2 regions of the Rhodovulum sp. HP10 genome follow, and region 1 is predicted to be linked to the other one. Evidence: riboswitches for the same ligand, from Rfam matches in the RefSeq annotation. Region 1 holds a riboswitch; the other holds the start of a gene.
The links. A riboswitch is a leader RNA that binds a small molecule or an ion and turns the genes downstream of it on or off. The one in region 1 is predicted to bind cobalamin.

Region 1 (6,873 bases):
ATCGCCGGGTCCTGGCCATCGCGCTGCCGATCGTGCTGTCGAATGTCACCGTGCCGATCCTGGGCGCGGTCGATACCGGCGTCGTCGGCCAGATCGGCGAGGCCGCCCCCATCGGCGCGGTCGGGATCGGCGCGGTGGTGCTGGCCGCGCTGTACTGGATGTTCGGCTTTCTGCGGATGGGCACGACCGGGCTGACCGCACAGGCGCTGGGCGCGGGCGACCGGGCCGAGGTGGCGGCGATGCTGACCCGGGTCCTGATGATCGCGGCCGCGGCCGGGCTGGGCCTGATCGTGCTGCAGGGGCCGCTTTTCGCCGCGGCGCTGGGCCTTGCGCCCGCCAGTGCCGAGGTCGAGGGCCTGGCCAGCCAGTACATGGCGGTCCGGATCTGGTCGGCGCCTGCGACCATCGCGCTTTACGGGCTGACCGGCTGGCTGATCGGGCAGGAGCGGACCGGCTCGGTGCTGGCGATCCAGCTCTGGATGAACGGGCTCAATGTCGCGCTCGATCTGGGCTTCGTTCTGGTGCTGGGCTGGGGCGTGCCGGGGGTGGCCGCAGCCACGGTGATTGCGGAATGGTCGGGGCTGGCGCTTGGGGTCTGGCTGTGCCGTGCGGCGTTTCGCGATGCCGCCTGGCGCACCTGGGCGCGGGTCCTCGACCCGGTGCGGCTTCGGCATATCGCCGGGGTCAATACCGACATCCTGATCCGGTCGCTGCTGTTGCAGGGGATCATGCTGTCCTTCCTGTTTCTCGGCGCGGGGTTCGGCGACGTGCCGCTGGCGGCCAATCAGGTGCTGCTGCAATTCCTCGAGATCACCGCCTATGCGCTTGACGGTTTCGCCTTTGCCGCCGAGGCGCTGGTCGGTCAGGCGATGGGCGCGCGCTCGGTCGCGGCGCTCCGGCGCGGGGCGCTGCTGACCAGCGGCTGGGGGCTTCTGGCCGTCATCGGGCTGGCTGGGGCCTTTGCCCTTGGTGGCGGGGCCATCGTCGACCGGATGACGACCGCGCCCGAGGTGCGGGCCGAGGCGCGGGTGTTCCTGCCCTATATGGTGGCCGCCCCGGTCGCGGGGATTGCGGCCTGGATGCTCGACGGTATCTTCATCGGCGCCACCCGCACGGCCGACATGCGCAACATGATGGCCCTCTCGGCCGCGATCTACGCCCTCGCCGTGGCGCTCCTGGTGCCGGTCTTCGGCAATCACGGGCTCTGGCTTGCGCTTTTGGTGGCCTTCGTGGCGCGCGGCGTGACGCTCGGGCTGCGCTATCCCGCGCTCGAGGCGGCGGCGCGAGGCGGGCAGGTCGGCTAGGGATTTCGCCTTTTCCCCTTGCCATGTCCGGCGGTCTTGAAAGGGGGCAGGTCCGGCCTGCAGTCACCTGAGCCCGTCTAGGGCGGAGACGGGATGAAGGCAGCCCATGCCCCCTGCGCGGGCTTTCTCGCAACGCATATTTCCTGCCGGACCTGTGCGGCCCTCTGGAAGAAATTCCCGAGCCCGTGCCGCTTTGCATGAAGGCGGGGATCGCACCTTGGCGTGGCTGCGCGTGGGGGATTGGCCGGTCTCCGGGCCTTGGTGCCGGGATCGCGCGCGATCAGCTTGCGCAGATGTCCGGTGTCATGGGCGGCACCCGCGATCGCGTGGCCGCCCCTTGCAAGCCCATGATCAGCGCCGCGGTCTGCGGATGATCCCACGCAGTCTCCGGTCGCTGAAGCAAGGCGCCCCGGCCTTGCGACGGCATCGGCATTGGCCTGAGTTTTCGTCGTCGACCGCCGCGCGGGCGACCGATGCCTAAAGGCTGAGCTGCCCTTCTGGCCGGGTCCATCGCCCTGGACCTTGCAGATCGTGCTGTCGATCAGATCATGTCCGGCGTCGGGATCCTCGGATAAACGGCTGGAAAGACCGTCGCTGACCCCGGAGATCGCCTGTCTTCGGAACCGTGCCTGGTCCGCTCTCCCCTTGCCGAACTCCGCCGGACGATCCCGTCTGAGAGCTGCCCTGCGCGCCAGCCAAGATACGGCATCCTCGAACGACCGGTCGTCGATGCGGAGCGGCCGGGAAGGCCTTCCCGTGCCGGAAGCTGGCCCTGGATCTGCGCCCATTGCACCTCCGCCAAGGCGCGTCTGCCCGGGATCGTCTTGGGTTTCGGTTCTGGAACAGAGCTCGGCCGGCTCCGGGGTGACTCTGACGGCGTGCGTGGTCGTGGCGCTGCCATGACGAACTTGTCCCATACGGCTTCCTTCCAAGCTTGAGAAAGGATCACACCATCAAACCGTGGGATCAAACACCTAGAGGATCTCGTCCTCGTCGAAAAGCTGCCCGGCCGCGACCTCGCTGGCCCAGGCGTCGATCCGGTCCTCGGCGCGGTCGGCGGGGGCGATCGCGGCCAGATGAAAGACCGCATTGCCCTCGTTCACCACCGGCAGGATGGCGCGGCCGACGATGATGCCCGGCTCGGTAGCGCGGATCTCGGCCTCGATCTCGCCGAACGGGTCCGAGACCACCGCAAGCAGATCGCCCGCCGCGACCACGTCGCCTTCCGAGCGGTAGGTACGCAAAAGCCCGCCCTGTGGCGCGCGCAGCCAGTGCGACACCCGGCAGTCGAGCGGCGCGCGCCGCGCCTTCGGTACGCCCTTGGCGGGGATCATGCCGCGGTCGAACATCACCCGCAGCACGCCCGAAAGCCCGGCCCGGACCGCGACCTCGTCGAAGCGCAGCCCTTCGCCGCCCTCGTATAGCAGCATCTGGACGCCCATCCGCGCCGCGGTCTCGCGCAGCGAGCCCGGCCGTGCCCCGGAGCTCAGCACCACCGGGGCCGCGAAGACCCGGGCCAGCCGGGCCAGCTCGGGCGCGTCCGGAACCACGCGGATCTGGGGCAGGTTGGTGCGATGCACTGCCGCTGAATGCAGGTCGATGCCGATCTGGCAGCGCCCGACCACCTCCTCGACCAGAAGATGCGCCAGCCGCGCGGCCATCGAGCCGCCCGACGAGCCGGGAAAGCAGCGGTTCAGGTCGCGCCGGTCGGGCAGGTAGCGCGACAGGTTGAGAAAGCCGAAGGCATTGACGATGGGAATGGCGATCAGCGTGCCGCGCAGCGCGCCGAGCGCGGGCAGGCTCAGAAGCCGGCGCACGATCTCGACCCCGATCACCTCGTCGCCATGCACGCCCGCGGTCACGAACATCGCGGGGCCCGGGCGGCGACCATGAACGACATGGGCCGAGAGCGTGACCGGGGTGTGGTCGGACAGCACCGAGACCGGCAGATCCACGGTGCGGCGACTGCCGGGCGGAACGGTTTCCGAGCCGAGCGTGAAGCCCGCCCGCGCCGTCATCTGGTTTCTGTCGGAAAGAAGGTCATGGGCGCAAGGTAGCGCCTTGCCGGGGCCGCTCGCAAGAGCCCCGCGGATTGACAGCGGCCGGCCGGGACCCCATTGATGGGGGGCGTTCTGGTGCTCCCGCGAGGGAGTGAAAAGGGAAGCCGGTGCAAATCCGGCGCTGCCCCCGCAACTGTCAGCGGCGAGCCACCGCCCCGAACCGCCACCGGAACCGGCATCGCCCGGGCCGGGAAGGCGGGCGGACCGGCCGAGACCCGCAAGCCAGGAGACCTGCCAGCGCGCCGAACCGCCCCACGGGTGGCGTGTCCGGTCGTCCGGGCTGGGCGCCATTGCCGGGGCAAGCGGCCGCGATCTGCCTTCGCTTCGCGGGCGGGTGCGGCCTTCATCCCGCCGCTGACCGGCCCGGGGCGGGTCCGTCCGCGGCCGCCGACCGGAAGGAGTTGCGCCATGCAACCCAAGGACCTGACCGATAACGAGGCCTTCAAGGGCTTCACCAACAGCGCCTGTCCGTTCCTGCCCTGCCACAAGGGCGTGGCACGCGAGTTCAACTGCCTGTTCTGCTACTGTCCGCTGATCGCCTATGAATGCCCCGGACCCTATCAGACCTATACCGATGCCAACGGGCTGACCCGGAAGGACTGCTCGGCCTGCACGCTGCCGCATGACGGCTATCTGCAATCCTGGAACTTCATCCAGCGCTGGCTGGAATATCCGCAGCCCTGGTCGGGCCGGCCGCAGACCGACCCGCCGGTCCGCCGCCCGCGCCCGCCGCAGCCGACCGGCGCGGACGAGATCCACCGGCTTCGCCGCGAGGATGGCGCGGCAAAGGACGATTCGGCAAAAGACGACGGGGTAAAAGACGGCGGGGACTAAAGGCGCCGACCGCAGGCTGCGACACCGAAGGTGGGGCGCGTCAGGCCGGGGCGGGAGGGACCGCCAGCACATCGGCCGTGGCGCTGCGCAGCACCTGACGGGCGACGCTGCCCAGAACCATGGTTTCGAACGCGCCGCGGCTCTGGGTGCCGACAACGATCAGATCGGCCTCGGCCTCGGTCGCGGCGGCGAGGATCTCGGAGGCCGCGCTGCCGCTCCGGTGGCGCACCAGTTCGATCATCGGACCCTGCGGCAGCTCGCGCAGGAACTCGGTCAGGGCGCGGGCCGCCTCGGCCCCGGCCTCGCGCAGATGCGCCTCCCGGTCGTCCTCGCGGGTGGCGTGGATCCGCATCATCGCCGCTTCGGTCGCGTCGAAGACATGCAGCACCGAACTGCGCAGCCGATGGCCGAAGCCCAGCCCGTCCAGGCGCCGGAACGCGCCCTGCGAGCCTTCCGACAGGTCGGTCGCCAGCAGCGCATGGCGATAGGGGCCGACCGGCGGCGCATTGGCCATCAGCACCGGGCAGGCGGCGGCGCGGATCGTGCGCTCGGCCGTGGTGCCGATGAAGACATCGCGCAGGATCTGGCGCCGGTGCGGCCCGATCACCAGCAGGTCGGCCCCAAGCTGGCGCACGGCCTCGATCAGCCCGGCAAAGGGATCGGCCAGCACCACATGCGCCGCGCAGTCGAGCCCGTCATGCTCGCGCAGCGTCGCCGCCTGCTGTTGCAGAAGCCCGGCCGCGGCCTCGCGCTCGGCCTCGACGATCCTGACAGGCTGATCGTCATCGACCACATGCACCAGCCGCAGCGCGGCGCCGGTCTGGCGGGCCAGCAGCGTGGCGCGGCGCAGCGCGCGGTCGGACCGTTCCGAGAAATCGGTGCCCACCAGTATGGTTTTCATGCCTGCCTCCCTCCCTTCGGGCAGCCCCCCGCCGCCTGCTGCCGATAGCGCTGCGTCAAATCTGATCGGGGGCGTTCATCTTTCCGCAGAAGTACTTATGTGAGCCCAGATCATTTTGAAAGGCACGCCCCCGACGATGACCCTCTTGCCGCACCGGACCCCGCATCCCGACATGACCATTCCTGTCGCCTTCATCGCCACGGGCCCGGATCGGACCCTTCCGGAACGGAGGGTATCGTGATGGAGACGTTGCTGCATTCGCAGTTCGGCGAGATCGCGACGCTTCTGGTGCTGGCGGCGGCCATCGGGTTCGCGGGGCTGCTGCTGCGCCAGCCGCTGATCGTGAGCTTCATCGCCGTCGGGCTGGTCGCGGGGCCCTCGGCGCTCGACATCGTGCGTTCGTCGGACCAGATCGACCTTCTGTCGCAGCTCGGGATCGCGGTGCTGCTGTTCCTCGTGGGCATCAAGCTCGACGTCAAGCTGATCCGCTCGCTCGGGGCGGTGTCGCTTCTGACCGGGCTGGGGCAGGTGGCCTTCACCTCGGTCTTCGGCTACCTGATCGGGCTGGGGCTGGGGCTTGGCCATGTCACCAGCCTTTACGTCGCCGTGGCGCTGACCTTCTCCTCGACCATCATCATCGTCAAGCTGCTCTCGGACAAGCGCGAGATCGACGCGCTGCATGGCCAGATCGCGCTTGGCTTCCTGATCGTGCAGGATCTGGTGGTGGTGCTGGCGATGATCGTGCTGTCGGCCATCGGGATCGGGTCGGCCGAGGGCGGCGGGCATGGCGGCGGCAACGTGCTGTCGGTTCTGGGCTTCGGTCTGGCGATGGTGGGCGCCGTGGTCCTTTTCGTGCGCTATGTCGCCGATCCGCTCTCCGAGCGGCTGGCCCGCGCGCCCGAGCTGCTGGTGATCTTCGCCATCGCCCTGGCCGCGATCTTCGCCGCGGTCGCCGATTTCGTCGGGCTCGGCAAGGAGGTCGGCGGGCTGCTGGCGGGGGTGTCGCTGGCCTCGACCCCCTATCGCGAGACCATCGCCGCCCGGCTGGCGCCGCTGCGCGACTTCCTGCTGCTGTTCTTCTTCATCGCGCTGGGGGCCGCGCTCGATCTGTCGCTTCTGGGGGCGCATGTGCCCGGGGCGATCCTGTTCTCGCTGTTCGTGCTGATCGGCAACCCGCTGATCGTGCTCGCGATCATGGGGGCGATGGGCTATCGCAAGCGCACCGGCTTCCTGGCCGGGCTGACCGTGGCCCAGATCAGCGAGTTCTCCCTGATCTTCGTCGCCATGGGGGTCTCGCTCGGCCATGTCGCGCCCGACGCGCTGGGGCTTGTCACCATGGTCGGGCTCGTGACCATCGCGGCCTCGACCTACATGATCACCTATTCGCACCGGCTTTACGATCTCTGCGAACCGGTTCTGGGCCTCTTCGAGCGCCGCGGCACCCCGCGCGAACCGGAGACCGAGGCCACAAGCTGCAGGCGGCGGGCCGGGGTCCTGATCTTCGGGCTTGGCCGGTTCGGCACCGCCATCGGGCTGAGACTTCAGAAGCGCGGCATCGACGTCCTGGGCATCGACTTCAACCCGCAGGCGGTTCGCCGGGCCCGCGAACTTGGCATCGAGGCCTGCTATGGCGATGCCAGCGACCCGGAATTCGTGGCCGAACTGCCGCTGGCCGAGGCCGCCTGGGTGGTGTCGAGCGTGCCGATCCTGCCCAAGGGGCTGACCGAGGAAGACACCCGCCGCACCCTGATCCAGCTTGCGCGCGGCGCGGGCT
Region 2 (6,873 bases), 610 kb from region 1:
GCCAGCACGCCGGTGGCCTCGGGGCCGAGCGGCGGCGAGGTCACCAGCACTTCCGGCGCCAGAGCCGCCGCCGCCCCGGCCGTGGCCTCGAGATCGGGCAATGCCCGACCGGCAAGCCAGCTCAGTTCGAAATGGTTCGGGGTCAGCGTGTCGGCCAGCGGCACCAGCCGCGCGCGGACCGCCTCGGCCACCGCCGCCGGAACGTAAAGCCCGCCCGGCGCATCGCCGAGGATCGGGTCGATGACGACACGTGGCGCCGTCCCGGCCGCACGCAGTTCCATCACCAGATCGGCGGCGAAGGCGACATGTTCGGGGCTTGGCAGATAGCCGATCAGCACCGCGTCATGGCCCGCCAAGAGCCCGTTCGCCCGCAGCGCCGCCGCCATCTCGCGCAGCTCGCCCGCAGGCAGCGGCCCGCCCGCCGCATGCGGCCAGCCAAGATGGTTTGACAGCACCACGCTGGGCAGTCCGGTCACCTCATGGCCAAGCGCCTGCAGCACCGCGGTCGCGGCCGACAGCCCGACATGGCCCGAAGCCACATAGCTGGAAACGATCAGGATCCGCGCCATCGCCAACCTCTCGCCTTGCCCGCCCCCGTGGCGAGTGCCCCTCTATAGACCGGCGGGCGGAGCATGTCGAAACCCCTGTCGCCCGGAGCGGCGGCGAGCTGACGGCCCCGGGACGGACGGGACGGCCGGTTTTTCAGGCCCGAACCCGACCGGCATCGTCCATGACATCGTTTGCCCCCGTCCGCCGCGCCCGCACCGCCCGGCGGTCCGGAAAAGCAGGTCCCTGGCCCCGCAATCACCGATCGGGCGGGGAACTGGCCCGTCCCGTTCGGGTTTTGCGCAACCGGACCGGGGCACCGGAGCAACCAGCCCCCTGACCGCGACCGACCGGCGCCGGCCGATCTTGTCGGCCTGTCCGGCCTCTCGGACGCCGATACCCAGCCGATCCAGATACAGACTGAGGCCGAGATCCCGAGGCATTGCGAGCTGATCGACCTGCCTGCCATCCCGGCCCCGGAGATCGGCCGGGACCTCTGCGAATACGCGGCCTCGCCGCAAATGGCATGACATGGTGCTGCTTCGCGCCTTAGCAGGGTGCTGAAATAGTCGTACCTCGACGCCGGTTGCAGAACATGATTCATCCGCCGGGGATCAACGGCGGATACAGGCATGCGCGGTGCAGACGAGACGAGCGGATCGCTGTTCAGCTATGTCGATCTCGAGGTGCGCATCCCCGCCCGGCATCCGCTGCGGAAGATCCGTCAGGTGGTGAATGACGCGCTCGCCAGCCTCGATGCAGAATTCGAGGTGCTCTACACTGACTTCGGCCGTCCCTCGATCGCGCCGGAGCGCCTGATCCGCGCGAGCCTGCTGCAGATCCTCTACTCCGTCCGCTCCGAGCGGCAGCTGATGGAGCAGCTGGACTACAACCTGTTGTTCCGCTGGTTCGTGGGGCTTGGCATCGACGACCAGGTCTGGGTCCCGACCGTGTTCAGCAAGAACCGCGACCGCCTTTTGACCACCGACATGTCACGCAAGGTGATGGCTGCCATCCTGGCCCACCGTGAGGTCGCGCCGCTGCTTTCGGACGACCACTTCTCGGTCGACGGCACGCTGGTGAAAGCCTTGGCCTCGATGAAGAGCGTCCGGCCGAAAGAGGATGGCGATCCCGGCGATCCTCTGGCAGGGGACGCCGCCCCGCAAAGCCCCTCCCCGCGGCCCGATCCGGAAACCCGCCAGATGCCCCTTCCCGCCAGCCGCAATGCCGAAGTCGATTTCCGGGGTCAGAAGCGCACGAACGCGACGCATGCCTCGACGACAGATGCGGATGCACGGCTCTACCGGAAATCTCCGGGCACCGGCGCGATGCTATGCTTCATCGGGCGCACTTATGGAGAACCGCAGCGGGCTGGCCGTCCAGGGCGACCTGACCCGCGCGGATGGCCGTGCCGAACGCAAGGCGGCGCTCGACATGATGCACCGGCAGTCGCCGGGGTCGACCAGGCGGCTGCCCCCGGGGGCCGACAAGGCGTATGACGCCGCCGGGTTCGTAGCCGATTGCAGGCAGGCCTGCATCACGCCGCATGTCGCGCAGAAGGCGCGGTCCTCCGCCATCGACGGACAGACCACCCGGCACAATGGCTATGCGCTGTCGCAGAAGCACCGGAAGCGGATCGAGGAACTCTTCGGCTGGTCCAAGACGGTGGGAGGCGCGGCGCAGACGGCCTGTCGCGGCGTGGAGCGGGTGCGGTCCCGCTTCATCCTCGCCCTGGCGGCGGCAAATCTTGCCCGGCTGCCGCGAATACTGGCGATTTGAGGGCGGAGCCCCCCGACCAGCATGCCGCGTGGCGGGAAGAAGGCGGAGAGGAGCAGCGCAATGGCAGGAACGGAGGAAGCCGTTCCGACCAATCGACTATTTCAGCACCCTGTTAGGCCTCGCGCCCTTGGTCCGAAGCCGCGATCTGGGAGCTCGTCGCCCCCCATCCGGGCGGATCGAGCCTGCTGCTGCCGACCCGGTTCGACAGGCGCGCCTCCGAAAGCAACCGCAAGCGGGTATTGCACCCGGTACAACGCAGAACCGCCGGGCCTCTCGCGGAGGTCCTGCCGATCGCGCCGACCGCGGCGCGCGGCGCCTCGTCCGGCTGGGCGGCAAGCGGGGCAGAGGCGCTCGGCCCTGCCCTGATGCCGATCCCGCGCGGGATCGGCGGCGGGCCCCTCAGGAGGCGGGACCGATGCGGTTCGACCCAGCCTGGCGTGTCGCTGGTCGCTCCACCGCTGCCCCCGTTTCCGGCCTATCGGTTTGCGCCCCGGACGGTGCCGCCCGCGCCCGGACCAGGTCGATGCAAGCCGCATCCGCCGCCCGCATCCGGGCCGCAACGAGTGCTCGGGCCACGCGCCGCGCCCGACCTGAACGGTCGGCCCCATGGCCCCGGCGGACCCCGCAATTTCGGAGACGCCCTCCACAGATGCCCTTCACCGTTCCCATTCAAGCCATGAAGACGCCAATTCCCGGTTGCCGCGCCATCGCATTCGTCGACCTTCCGACGCGGCTGGGGCCGAGGCCTCGGGCCGAAAAGCCCCAGCCGCGCGCATATTTCTATGCAGTTTATCTCCGCGGCGCCCTGAGTCTGGACGATCAAGCCACCGCCTTGACCGAGGCCTCCGGCATCGGGCAACTGCCCCGCGATGCCACGCCGATGCGCTATGGCGAAATCGAGATTTTCGTGCGGGCGTCCCGCGATCCCGACGAAGCGCTCTGCGCCCTGGTCGGACCGGATACCGGGGTCGAAGCCGCGCTGTCTCAGAGGCGCAAGGCCATCGCCGAGATCGCGACCGCAGCCGCCCGGCACCAGACGCGGCGCAGCGAATAAGGCTGACATCTCCGGTCCCATTCCCCTGAAGGCGCGGAGACCTTCTGCGACAGCTCCGGAACCGGCGGCGTCAAAAGCCAGCCCGATGCCCCGCTGACCGAAATCTCCGGGACGATCCCGCCACGCGAGGTGACGCGCGCCGCTGGCAACGGCCAGAAGAACCGGCGGCTGGTCGTGCGCCGTCATATGCCGCGCATCGGCCGAACCGCCCGATGCGCAGGGCGACCGCGACGCGCCGCCTCTTGCCGCCTTTCAGGACCCGGTCGGCAGCCTTGTCGCCGCCCATCCGCCGGTCGCCACGACACCACCGGCCTTCCTGATCGCCCCGACTGAGACCGTCTGTCCGGTCAGGGCGCTCCGCGCGGCCGCCCGGCGTGACCGGAGCTCTCCCGGACCCGCCACCCCGTCCGACCCCGGCAGGACGGCCGGGGCAGCCCCCGCCGACGACGACCCGCTGGGGGCATGCCGGAGCCCGGACCACCGCCGGGCTCCGGCTGCGCGCCTGACGCATCGTCGACGCGATCGGCAATCCGGACCTCAGCCACAGACTGACCGGCTTCACCACGCCGGGGCAGCCCGCCCTGCCCGCCGCTGCCCAACCGGAGATCGCCTGTGCGATCCTGCGCGCGCCGCCGTCCCTCGCTCTGCTGCCGGTCCGGGTCGCCCATGGCAGCGAGGCCGCGCTGCTGCTGACGCTCGGCACCGAACCGGCCGCAATCGTCGCGGCCTGCCGCCCCGGCGTCCCGCTTGACAGGTCCGGAGGCCCGGATTAACCGAAAACTGTCTTGGTTCGCCCGGCGACGGGCGATGAAAAGGGAACGCGGTGCGGCCATCGTCGGCTCAATTCCGCGGCTGCCCCCGCAACTGTAAGCGGCGAGCGCGGCTGATCGTGCCACTGGGGTCCGCCCCGGGAAGGCCAGCCAAGCGACGACCCGCAAGCCAGGAGACCTGCCAGGACGATCACCCAGCCTGTCCGCGGGGCGCGGCGCAGGCGGCGGTCCATCCGCAGTGGTGACGCATCACCGTCTGCGGGAGGCATGTCTTTCCAAGGACCCCACGAAGGACGGACCGCCCGCCGCGGCGGTTCCCGAGACCGGGACGGAACCGACATGACCAGACCTGCCCTTTGCCTCACGCTCGGCCTCGCCGCGCTGAGTCCCCTGCCCGCCCTTGCCCAGGAAGCCCGGTCCAGCCTGATGCTGGACGAGATCACCGCCAGCGCCAGCCTCACGCCCATCGCCACCAACCGGACCGGCGCGACGGTCGAGACGCTCGAGAGCAGCGAGATCGCCGCAGGCGGTCAGAATCTGGGCCAGACCCTTGCCACCCTGCCGGGCGTGTCGATCACGCAGAATGGCGGGCTCGGGCAGACCGCCACGCTTCGGATTCGCGGGCTTGGAAACGGCTATATCGCGACCCGGATCGACGGGATGGGCTTTGCCGATCCCTCGGGCACCCCCGCCGCGCTCGACTTCGGCACCCTGACCGCCGGACTGCTCTCCAGGATCGAAGTGCTGAAGGGCTCGCAATCCGCGCTTTTCGGCGCGAATGCCATCGCGGGCGTTGTCGACATCACCACATGGAGACCGGAAAAACTGGGCTTTTCGGGGCGCGCCACGGTCGAAACCGGCACCTATGGCAGCTACTCTGCCGGTCTGAGCCTTGGCCAGAAGACCGAACGCGGCGAAATCTCGGCCACGGTCTCGCATGTCGAAACCGACGGCTTCTCGACCCTGTCGGGCAATGACGAAGCGGACGGCTTTGACGAAGATTCGGTCTCGCTCAATGCCGCCTACGATCTGACCGACACCCTTCGGCTGGGCTTCTCGGGATTCTATTCCGACGGAAACTCGGACTATGACAGCGACGTTACCGACACGAACCCGATCACCCGATCGGAGGCGACGCGAAAAGGCCTGCGCGCCTTCGCCCAATTCGCGATCGGAGCGGTCGACAACGAACTGTCGCTGGCGCGCACGCAGACCGAGCGCAGCTACCGTTCGAGTTTCGGGACGTCCCTTTATGATGGCACCAGCCGGGCCGCCAGCTACCTCGGAACGGCCTCTCTGGCGGCCGGGACCGACCTGTCCTTCGGCGCCGACTGGAAGCAGGACGAGGCCACGCTTGACGGCGAGACCTATTCGGTCATCAACCGCGCGCTCTTTGCAGAGCTTCGCCAGGCCGCGACCGACGACATCGATCTGTCGCTTTCGCTGCGCTACGATGATTATTCTAGCTTTGACGATCAGGTGACCGGCCGCGCCGCGCTGGCCTGGCGGCTCCAGCCCGACCTGATCTTCCGCACCTCTCTGGGCACCGGCTATCGCGTCCCCGCGCTTTACGAACTTTACGGCACCATTACCGGCGACACGGTCGGCAACCCGGACCTCAACCCTGAAACCAGCACCAGCTTCGACATCGGGCTTGAAAAACGCCTGTCGGGCGACGGGTTCCTGAAAGCCACCGCCTTCTTTGCGGAAATCGATGACAAGATCGACTATGGCGCGGCCGACCCCGCCATCTGCAGCTATGCCTGGGGCTGCTACCGCCAGCTTGACGGAACCACCCGCAGCCAGGGCCTGGAACTGTCCGGCCGCTACGACATGACCTCTGCGACCGCGCTTTACGGCAGCTACACCTATACCGACGTGCGCTGGAAAGGCGAACGGCTCGACCGCGTCCCGCTCCACGATCTTCTGCTGGGCGTCAGTAGCGAGGTGACGTCGCGGCTCACGGCCGATGTCTCGTACCAATATGTGGCCGGGCGCCTCGACCCTTACGGTTCTCTGCCCGATGCCGGGCTTGCCGCAGCCCAGGTCACCTACGCGCTGGGCAACGCCACAGAGGCCTATGCAAGGGTCGAAAACCTCTTCGACGAGGAGTTCTACTCGGCCGTCGCCTTTGGCGGCACCTATCACTACAACACCACGGGCCGGGCGCTTTATGTGGGTCTGCGTGCCTCCTTCTAGCGCGATCCGGCTCGCCGCGGCCCTCGCCCTTGCCGGGACCGCGGCGCTGGCCGACCCACCCGGGCGGGTGGTGTCGATGAATCTCTGCACCGACCAGCTTGCCATGCTGGTCGCGGGCCCGGGCCAGCTCGTCTCGGTCAGCGACCTGGCCGCAAACCCGATGAACTCGGCCATGGCCGGCGCCGCCCGCGCCTATCCCGCCAATACCGGCGGCGCCGAGGAGATCTTCCTGATGCGCCCCGATCTGGTGCTGGCCGGTACCTATTCGAACCCGGCGACCCTCGCCATGCTCGAACGCCTGGGCATCCGGGTCGCGCGGATCGGCCTGACGACCCGGCTCAACGAGATCCCCGACCGGCTGCGTCAGACCGGACGGCTCCTGGGCCGCGAGGCCCGGGCCGAGGCGCTCGCCCACGCCTTCGAACAGGACCTCGCCCGGCTGTCGCAGAGCGGCCCGCCCCGGCCGCTGGCCGCCTTCTTCTATGCCAACGGCTACACCCAGGGCGAGGGCACGCTTGCGGACGA

Region 2: it holds a riboswitch for cobalamin, as region 1 does, so the genes downstream of both, ACK8CO_RS13390 (TonB-dependent receptor plug domain-containing protein) here and ACK8CO_RS16150 (cysteine-rich small domain-containing protein) in region 1, are expected to answer to the same signal.

What each region holds. Positions count from the first base shown of each region.
Region 1 covers NZ_CP180201.1:3,442,524-3,449,396, forward strand. The annotation lists gene ACK8CO_RS16140 (MATE family efflux transporter) at 1-1,304, shown strand, start outside; gene ACK8CO_RS16145 (succinylglutamate desuccinylase/aspartoacylase family protein) at 2,279-3,322, opposite strand; cobalamin riboswitch at 3,421-3,618, shown strand; gene ACK8CO_RS16150 (cysteine-rich small domain-containing protein) at 3,773-4,198, shown strand; gene ACK8CO_RS16155 (universal stress protein) at 4,239-5,099, opposite strand; gene ACK8CO_RS16160 (cation:proton antiporter) at 5,340-6,873, shown strand, end outside.
Region 2 covers NZ_CP180201.1:2,836,686-2,843,558, reverse strand. The annotation lists gene ACK8CO_RS13405 (pyridoxal kinase) at 1-569, opposite strand, end outside; partial or broken gene ACK8CO_RS13400 (IS5 family transposase) at 1,179-2,325, shown strand; gene ACK8CO_RS13395 (hypothetical protein) at 3,158-3,379, shown strand; cobalamin riboswitch at 4,149-4,350, shown strand; gene ACK8CO_RS13390 (TonB-dependent receptor plug domain-containing protein) at 4,489-6,348, shown strand; gene ACK8CO_RS13385 (ABC transporter substrate-binding protein) at 6,323-6,873, shown strand, end outside.